DNA from 3 places in the Lysinibacillus sp. NPDC056232 genome. Region 1 is predicted to be linked to each of the others. Evidence: riboswitches for the same ligand, from Rfam matches in the RefSeq annotation. Region 1 holds a riboswitch; each other region holds the start of a gene.
The links. Region 1 has a riboswitch for cobalamin ahead of ACFCYJ_RS12570 (ribonucleotide reductase N-terminal alpha domain-containing protein). Riboswitches for the same ligand answer to the same signal wherever they lie in the genome.

Region 1 (3,286 bases):
CGTACGCATTTGGTACGGCATTGGGGAACAAATCAAATGATATAGATTTGAAAAATTTAGAAGGCTTTTCATTAAAAATGTTTGGGTTGATGATTGTTAAAACCTACGCTATGTATATAAGTTGATTGGAGTGGAGGCTGGGTGACTCCTTGGGAATCAGCTATAGAGGAACGAAGGCTAAAACCATCACGTCCTGTGATAACGCCTTCGTGACCAACCTCGTGTTGGCCCGAGACCCTGGAGCGAGCAAAACGAGTGAAGCGGCTCATCGGACGCCCCCAGGAAGCTTTGCTCTGTGCGAAAGCGAAGCGACAGCAATTGTTTTATCTGTGCGAAAGCGAAGCGACAGCAACAACAAAGCACCCAGCCGGAACGGAAATCAACCACAAGTTATAATGTATAGCCAAATATTATAGGAAAGAGGAAATAGGATGGATCGACAAAGATTAATGAAATTGACGCTCACTGCCATGGTAGCAGCAATTTGTGCAGTGGGTGCAGTCATTAAAATTCCAACATTTATTTCAACTGCAGCGCTTGATTCTGCACCTGCATTGTTGAGCGTTGTATTTTTATCTCCAGTATTAGCTGGGGTTGCGGGAGTCATTGGGCATTTTATCTCAGCCTTAACTACTGGCTTCCCTCTAGGGCCACTACATATTATTATCGCGGTAGAAATGTTTATTGTTGTATGGATCTTTGGGGTAATGCATAAAAAAGGAATGCATTTCTGGAAATGGCCTGTGGCACTTATATTAAATGGCGTTGTGGCACCTTTACCATTTTACTTTATCATTAGTCCGGCATTTTACTGGGCGTCACTGACTAGTCTTCCATTGGCAACACTCGTAAATCTGGTGATCGTTGCAATTGTGATGCCAATTCTCTCTAAGGTGTTTGTGCGTAAGGAAGGTCGAGTACATTGAGAAATGCAATAAAAATAGGTGAGCTGTTTGCTACAACAGATAATGCCGCAGCAATTGGCGAAAAACCACAAGATGTTGTGTCTGCCCCAGACAAACTAACGGCATACTTAACGGCGCGTGTTACTTTTTTAGAGCAGCTTGCTGCAAATGCTTTACCAAGACATATTTTACTTGCTAATTTTTCAGGGGATGCTGCATGGTCTCGTTATATTGCAGGCATTCAGCAGGTTTTTGATGAGGTGAGTCTTATTTGTCCGCCAATAGACGGTAGCACAGAGTCCAATATGCCGACTTTACAATCAGGTTTGTCTATAACGATGCTTGGTGAGCAGCAGAAACGCACAGTAACTAAGTATGAGCAGCTAAGTTGGTACACATATGGGATGCCGCTTGTAGGCAATGAAATCCTTGCACAGCCTGAAAATGTCGCACAGCTACAACCTATTTTTCAAGCGTGGAAAGAGGGAATCGTGCAGCAAGTCTGGCCAGTTGGATCAAAAGGTCTGCAAGCAGAATTTACCCGACTTTTTGGCGAGCAACAAGTCAAAAGTTCATTAGATGTTGAGAAAACGGCTGGTCCATGTGCAGTAGTTTTGCTAGGAATACAGCTAGAAAAAGAGCAGCTAGCACAAAAATATTTTCCTGGAAATTTTGAAAAACTACGTAAAACTGCATTGTAATTGGGCTTGCTTCGAGAAAAAGTAGCACATTATAACTTGCAAGGGGCAAAACGCCTATTGCAACAATAAACACAATATGTTAGATTTGTTTAGGAGTTAAAACACTATATATAGTATTTGGACGAGCGGTACCAATGTGGTTTAAAAGGGAATTCGGAAAAGAGTCATCTTAGGCCGAAGCTGTCCCCGCAACTGTAAGTGCTGACAAATGATGACTAGCCACTGTGAAGAACGGGAAGGCCATCATTTGGAGGAAGCATGAGCCAGGAGACCTGCCGAGTTGTTCAAGACAGCAACACATTCTTCGGGGATTGAGAAGTGGAGGCGAGAGATTTGTCCACTTCTTAGTGTGCATGTCCTTCATTTCCATTTCCGATTTTACAGCGATCACGTAACCGATAGATGTTGCGTGATCGCTTTTTGTGTTGCTGGAGAAAGAAAGGGAGAGAATGTATACATGACAATTCAAATCGAACAGCAAATTGCTAAGCTCAAGAAAAGTTATACGGAGGATGAACTTGAAAGTTTTGTAAGGTTATCGGATCGTTGGCTACGAAAAAACGACAATGCCACATTTGAAGCATGGGCGGATGCGATGATTTTACAAACGCTTAGCTTAATTGATGAGGAGGAGCCATACTGGACATTTGTCGCAGCTCAAATTTATTTAGAAAAACTATATGATCAATTTGCAACGCGTCGTGGTGTCTCAGTGAAAGATGTTTATAAGGTTTTCCCAGAACATTTAGCAGACTATACAGAAGCTGGTTTGTATCATGAAAGTTTAACAACAAAGTATAGTGAGCAGGAGCTTCAGGAACTCGCTTCTTATCTAGAATCAAGTCGTGATGAGTTGTTTACGTATATTGGTTTAAAAACATTAATGGACCGCTATGTAGTCCGTGATTACACGAAAACACCAGTGGAGCTACCGCAGGAACGATGGATGGTCATTGCAATGACTCTTATGCAGGATGAGACAGAAAATCGTTTAGAAAAAGTACATGAATCTTACTGGGCAATGAGTAATTTATATATGACTGTTGCCACACCAACATTATCGAATGCAGGTAAAACGCATGGTCAGTTATCTAGCTGCTTTATCGATACAGTAGATGATAGTTTACAAAGTATTTATGATACGAATACAGATGTCGCAACATTATCGAAGTACGGCGGTGGTATTGGTGTTTATATGGGCAAAATTCGTAGCCGAGGCTCATCGATTAAAGGCTTTAAAGGTGCATCAAGTGGTGTTTTACCATGGATTAAACAACTTAATAATACGGCGGTTTCAGTCGATCAGCTAGGTCAACGACAAGGAGCTATTGCTGTCTATCTAGATGTTTGGCATAAAGACGTCTTTACGTTTTTAGATTTACGCTTAAACAATGGGGATGAGCGTTTACGTGCTCATGATATTTTCACAGGGCTATGCTTACCGGATTTATTTATGGAAACGGTAGAAGAGCGCGGGGAATGGCATTTATTTGACCCACATGAAGTGCGAGAAGTTATGGGCTTTTCACTAGAGGATTACTACGATGAGAAAAAGGGTGACGGTTCTTTCCGTACTAAATATGAGGAATGTATCGCGAATCCATTGTTAAGTCGTGAAGTCGTTCCAGCCATTGATATTATGAAGCGTATTATGCGCTCACAGCTTGAAACAGGCGTACC
Region 2 (3,286 bases), on a different contig from region 1:
CTCTACCCGATCACTTTCCCACACAAGCGGAGCAGTTATCCACTCTACCCGATCACTTTCCCACACAAGCGGAGCAGTTATCCACCTTTCCCGATTACTTTTTCATCCAAGCGTAGTAAGTCTCCTTCTTATCCATAAAAAAAGCTGCCCTTGATAAAGGACAGCTCCAAAATACTATTTTTCGATATAAACTATTTAAATGACTCAGGATATACCGCTTTTGCTATTAACTCAACAGCTTCACCAATACGTGGACCTGGACGGTTTGAAATATCAGTATCAATATAGTAAACAGCTTTATTTTGAATGGCCGTGATTGAATTCCATCCATCACGAGAAAGAATTTCTTCCGCTGAGTTTTTCACATTGTCTACTGTTGTTAAAATGACTTCTGGATTTTTCGCAATGACATCTTCCTCAGATACCTGTGCCCAGCTTTCAAGGTCAGCAAAAACGTTGTTCACATGTGCAGCATTTAAAATCTCTTGTTGGAATGTATCAGAACCAGCTGTATAGATGACTGGCTTTGGACTAATCTCTAAGTAGATATTTTTTTGTTTTTTCACATCTTTAACTTTTTCTTGGACTTCAACAATTTTAGCTTTAATATCTGCATTTAACTTGTCGCCTTTATCTTTGATTCCCATAACTGTTGCGATTTGTTCGATATCCCCATAGACATCATCAAATGATTTAGCTGATTGAATGGCAAATACTTTAATACCCGCATCTTCGAGACCTTTTAAAGCATTTAAATTTTCTTCATCGCCTCCTGTTGTATAGGCAATAACAACATCTGGCTTTAGGGCTAAAATACGCTCACTATTGAATATTGTAGAATTAGAAACGCGCTCAATTTTTTGTGCTTCTTCTGGGTACGTATCAAATTCTGTTGCACCAACGATATTATCGCCAACACCTAGAGCAAATAAAATTTCTGTATTACTCGGTTGTAAGGAAACAATAGTTTTAGGTACTGCAGCAAACTCTACTTCTACGCCACGGTCATCCTTAACTTTATAACTAGTTTTCTCAACTTGTTGATCTTCTTTAGAAGCAGTCTCTTTATTCGTATCTTCTTTCGCCCCACAGCCAACTAATACGAGGGCCAGCATCAGCACAGAAAGCCATTGTAGCTTAAACATTTTCTTCATTTCATTGATTCTCCTTTTTCTTTTTCATCGGGTATGACTTACTAATAAACGGTATTTCAGCAATACCAGCAATCTGATTCATATAGACAGCCATTACAAACAATACATTGGCTAGCAATCCTAAATAATCAAAGAGAATAGCTGGTACTTCGCGTTCTTCAGACACTTTGTGCAAAACGCGATAAGATTTTTTCGCTTCACTACGGCATAAATGTAATGCAGTAGACGCCTCTGTTCCTTGAGGTAATACAAAGTTTTGTATTTCATCCTTAACATGACTAACATAGAAATCATAGCGATCACTTAGCCAAGTCAAATCATCTTCGGTTACTGCTAATTTACCTCGGACTGAGCCATTTACATGGTAAGCCATTGGCAAAATGGCTAGCAAATCATCTGCTACTACCTCTACCGTTTCTTTTTTCACCGCCGCCATTGCTACACCAATATGTGTTGTTAGGCTATCCGTTCGAATTTCAAAATCTACTGTCGATGCCTTTTCACGCATAAATGGATAACAAGAATAACGTGCATCTTTTTTCAAATCTAAGTCCCCGCTTTCCTTCGTGAAAAATTCTTACTTTATTAACACCTCGGCTTACATTAGGTGAATTATAAGTGTACATAAAAAAAACGTTGTTCCCACTTCTATGGAAACAACGAAAAATAACATAAATAGTGTCGCCTAGATACGACATAGCCTATGTATTTGCCGCATATTCTCCTAGCTTCCGAAGAGTTATCTATACGTTCAAACAAAGGTCGGTCTCCTGGCTTGTACAGTTCATTCAATCACGTTGTGAGTCATAAAAAACCTTCCCATCGAATAATTCGACAGTGGTATATCTTTATGATTCCTGTACTTACAGTTGCGGAAACAGCTTCGGTTTTTCACCGAATTCCCGATTATGCTATAGTTCAGCACCCTTATTCTGCAAGAATTATTCACTTGTAATGCAGTTTAACATAGATTGATAGGAAAAAATAGCTGTGGAATTTAGAATAAACAAATGACGATGGATAAAAATCATGCAGGTATTACCTTATGCACACGGATATATTCACTGCCCTCATGGGTATTCATCCTGCTCGTGCAGATATTTGTTATGCTTCATAGAGTAAAGCATTTTATTTTTTAATACGTTATAAAAACGATCTCTTAACGAGAGAATTTGCGGAAAATTAGCCAAATAACTTTTACCGGATGGCAGTCTTATATTTCTTTTTGGATTTAACATCTTTCTCTTCCTCAATTAAACGCTGTGCAATGTCTAGTAGTTTTGGGTCATTCGTTGCATCGAATAGCTTTTTAAAGGATACAATAATATCATAGCGTATTAATGTCGGATGCTTTTCGTCTAAACATGTTTGATACCTTTTAGCCAAATATGATACGACTAAATCTCTTTGTACCTGCCCTGCTAAGCCTATTTTCCAAATTGCCTGTAAAGTATGCCTCGCAGTTACTGTTTCTTCATCATACGTTACTGCCCAAACCTTTAAGAAGTCCTCTAATACTCTTTCTTCAGGATCACTTTTTGCTGCCAATGCGCATAAAAATTGTGCAGCACTTGCACGCACATGGCCATTTTTGTATGTAAGTGTCTGAACAAGTTGTTCCCAAACTGAATATGTCCAATCAACTGGTTCCTGCATAATTTTCAATAATTCTTCGTATGATTTGTATTGAATATCACGGTCACGCTCTGTTAAATTACTAAAAAGTTGCAAAATCTCTTTTTCCATGATTCATCCCTACCTTTATTGTTTCAGAACGAAAAAAAATAATGCACTTGTAAGTGTTTTCTCATTTCCCATCATTCGTTACTTTGCTACTACAAAATAAAAGTCTCAAATAATTATAATTTCAAAGCAAGATCCCTAATTGTATATTTCAAAATTATCAGAAGTGAGGTTCAATATGCAAGGAATCCTTTCTTTTAGCTGTATGAAGACATACTTTACTTGTTAGCTTTTTTTATTGGAGGTATCACACACTTATTAGCCTTCGATTTAATACAAGTAAAATACGCAATAACGATGACAATCATAATATGAATAATTGATGTAATTGCTTTTCTCGGCTCCACTATCATTTTTGTAACCGGGACTATAGTAGTAAATATATCTAC
Region 3 (3,286 bases), on a different contig from region 1:
TAGGGCTAATTCAAAAGTTGCCGGTAGTTTTTCTACTATTTCTTGAGCAACGGGTAATTTACTCACAAACGATGTACCAAAATCGAAGTGTAACACGCCTTTTAGCCATATAAAATATTGAATAGACAAAGGTTGATCAGTGCCTAATTCCGATCGTAGCGCCTGTATTGCTTCTGCTGTCGGGGCGACTCCTGACAGTCTAAGTATGACCTCCGCTGGCTCTACTGGAACAAAACGAATAAATAAAAAGGTCATGATTGAAACCCCTAGTAAAACAAATGGTAATGTAATTACTCGTTTTAGACAAAAAAGCCAAGTTGATTCGTACATTTTTTCATCACTTCCCAAGTCTTCATAGTGCAAAAAGAGAGGAGTCATAATAGACCCACTCTCTTTTCATTCTCTTACTTTACATCCATTTGAGCATAAGGAATATCATATTCAGATGCACGGGGGTTAAAATCTTTCAAATATTTATGGTAAATAACATTATTCGTTTCATATGAAATTGGATAAAATAATGCTTGGTCATGGAACATTGTTAAAATATCTTTATACAATTGCACACGTTCCGCTTCATCTGTCCCAATTAATAATTGATGTATTTTGTCATCAATTTGTGTTGCATTTTCTAGGCCTAATTTCGCTTCATAAACACCATTTGCATTCGGTGTTGCTGATTCGTTTGCGAAGCTGTGTGGGTCTGTTGGTGGACCGTTTGTGCGCCAGAAATTAATATCTACTTGATTATCCATTAATTTTTGGAGCCCTACCATTACATCAGCGCCTTCAAGTTTTAATTGAACGCCTATTTTAGCTAATTCCCCTTGCATTAATTCTGCCATAGGTTTTTGGATAGCATCTGTGGCAATATAGATTAAATCTAATGTAAGAGGTTGCCCATTTTTAGAACGGATTTTATCACCATTTTTTAATGTCCAACCTGCTTCATCTAATAACTGCTCGGCTTTTTCTGGATTAAATAGGATTGGTTTTAACTCAATATTGGCATATGGAATAGCATCCCAAAACAGTGTATTGGCAACCTTTTCTGTACCATGGGTAATACTTTCAACCATTTGTTCTTTATTAACAGCGTATTGAATAGCCTGACGTACTTTTAATTCTGCTAAAGGACCAGATTGTGTATTAAAAAGTAATGCACGTGTAGATAAAGGTTCAGATACAGCCGTTTTGTATTGATTGCTGTCTTTTAAGAAAGTGTAGTTATCTAAGCTAATAATGCCACGACCATAAATTAAGTCTAATTCTTCATTTTCAAATGCCAGTGAAATAGATTCTGAATCTGGTATAATTTTCACTTTTACTTTGTCTACTAGTGGCTTTTCACCCCAATAATGTTCGTTGCGGCTAAAAAGTGCATATTGATCTTTTTTATATTCGGTTAATACCCATGGACCTGTTCCAACCGGAGCTTTAATACCTTTATTTGTTGCATCTCCCTCATGGAATCCGTTATCCCCTAAGAAGCGAAATGGTCGCACAAAAGCCAGTTCATTTAATACAGGGTAATAGGGTGCATCTAATTGAAGACGAATTGTATAGTCATCTTCTTTCACAACATCTACAATATGATTCACCATTCCCATCCAAGAGTGTGTATCACGATCTGCTAAAACTGCATTAAAATTACGAATAACATTATCTGCATTAAAGACTGTCCCATCAGAGTATTTTACATCTTGTCTAAGATGAAATATGTAAGCTGTTTTATCGTCAGAAATTTCCCAGCTCTCCGCTAATTTCGGCGATATTGTCCCGTCATCGTTATATTCTACTAATGATTCATATACCATTGCTTGCGCAGTCATTTGGTTTGGTAAATAGGTATGCGGATTTAAAGGCCCTATATCTAGCGGCCAGCCAATTGTTATCATTTTTCCTTCATTATTATTTTTGCTAGAAGTTTTACTTCCATTACCTTCACTCGAGCTTGAACAGCCTGCTAAAATCGATAACATCAGTATTAGAATGAACGGTAATAATTTTTTAAAAAATATCATTATGATTGCTCCTGTCTATTCTTGGGTGTTAGAAAATTAAAATATATATGTTTCTCCACTATACTTCTAACTTGAAACACAAAGTAATCGTCATTACTTTGCTCTCGCTTTATTTACACCTCACTTTGATGTAAATTACATAGATTAGAAAAAGACATAAAAAAATCCTTATTCCACGTGAATAAGGATAGAAAAACTCATTATTAAAAGCCTTCCATCCATCTCCCTATCTTTCGTAGATCTACAATGAATCATACTACAAGCAGGCATTCTGGCTTATGAATCTCCATTTTGCTTCACCTTCCCGAGTACTTACTCAGTGGTATTTGAAACAAAACTCCTCATTTACAGCTGCGGGACAGCATGGGATTTACACCCATTTTCCTTTAAATTAAGTGAAAAAGTTTTTTCACTCAAACTTGTAATGTTACATATTAAATTTTGTATTAAACATAACACGCTTCAAAGATACACGTCAATTTTATTTTCTGAATATAATAAAGTTTTGCGATTTTTAAACAAAGATATGTATGTATATTCCACAAAAAAAGCCATCACACACTAGTGAGATGGCTTTACTTCTATTGTTGATGTTTTTTTAACATTGAATCTGTGAAAGGCTGAGATTGTCCCTTTGGAATACTTATTGTTTGCCACTCAGAACCCTTTACTTGCTTAGCAATGTAAACGATTTGACCGACATGTTGTGAATAATGGGACATTTGTCTTTCAATCGCATCTATCACGGAATGTCGTTCTCCCCTTATCGTTACAAACCCTTGTAAATCAGCTTCCGTTAATTTTTGTAAAGCATCTAAAAATACTTGCCAGCCCTTTTCCCATACTGTCATTACCTCTTCTTTTGTCTGAAGGCTATCCATAAATTCATCATCACGATTTCTCGTTGATTTCTCACCATCTGTCGTAAGAAAGTCAGTCCATCTCGATATCATATTTCCACTAACGTGTTTTACAATCACTGCGATACTATTTGAATCTTCATTATACGCCCAGTGCAATTGGGCCTCTTCCAGTTGGTCGAGTGTTTTATCGCCTAGCTCTTTGACACTTCTAAATCTTTTCTGGACAACATTTAAATACGTTTGCGCTACTGTCATTGTTGAACCCCCCATCCCTTTTCTACTATTTTAATATAGACTGAATGAGATGTGTCATTTTGGTAACTAGTTGTTGCCAAAAATAAAGTATTACTTACTCACGAGGGATTTTTTATCACCACTGATCGCTCCCCCCTCACCAAT

Region 2: it holds a riboswitch for cobalamin, as region 1 does, so the genes downstream of both, ACFCYJ_RS06740 (hypothetical protein) here and ACFCYJ_RS12570 (ribonucleotide reductase N-terminal alpha domain-containing protein) in region 1, are expected to answer to the same signal.
Region 3: it holds a riboswitch for cobalamin, as region 1 does, so the genes downstream of both, nikA (nickel ABC transporter substrate-binding protein) here and ACFCYJ_RS12570 (ribonucleotide reductase N-terminal alpha domain-containing protein) in region 1, are expected to answer to the same signal.

What each region holds. Positions count from the first base shown of each region.
Region 1 is NZ_JBHJTF010000014.1:47,088-50,373, forward strand. It holds gene ACFCYJ_RS12545 (bifunctional adenosylcobinamide kinase/adenosylcobinamide-phosphate guanylyltransferase) at 1-40, shown strand, start outside; gene ACFCYJ_RS12550 (hypothetical protein) at 72-269, opposite strand; gene ACFCYJ_RS12555 (hypothetical protein) at 256-396, shown strand; gene ACFCYJ_RS12560 (ECF transporter S component) at 432-926, shown strand; gene ACFCYJ_RS12565 (hypothetical protein) at 923-1,606, shown strand; cobalamin riboswitch at 1,716-1,901, shown strand; partial or broken gene ACFCYJ_RS12570 (ribonucleotide reductase N-terminal alpha domain-containing protein) at 2,064-3,286, shown strand, end outside.
Region 2 is NZ_JBHJTF010000006.1:68,408-71,693, reverse strand. It holds gene ACFCYJ_RS06745 (helical backbone metal receptor) at 192-1,154, opposite strand; gene ACFCYJ_RS06740 (hypothetical protein) at 1,156-1,698, opposite strand; cobalamin riboswitch at 1,898-2,099, opposite strand; gene ACFCYJ_RS06735 (hypothetical protein) at 2,352-2,900, opposite strand.
Region 3 is NZ_JBHJTF010000005.1:115,252-118,537, reverse strand. It holds gene nikB (nickel ABC transporter permease) at 1-330, opposite strand, end outside; gene nikA (nickel ABC transporter substrate-binding protein) at 405-2,024, opposite strand; cobalamin riboswitch at 2,269-2,462, opposite strand; gene ACFCYJ_RS06005 (DUF1572 family protein) at 2,606-3,142, opposite strand.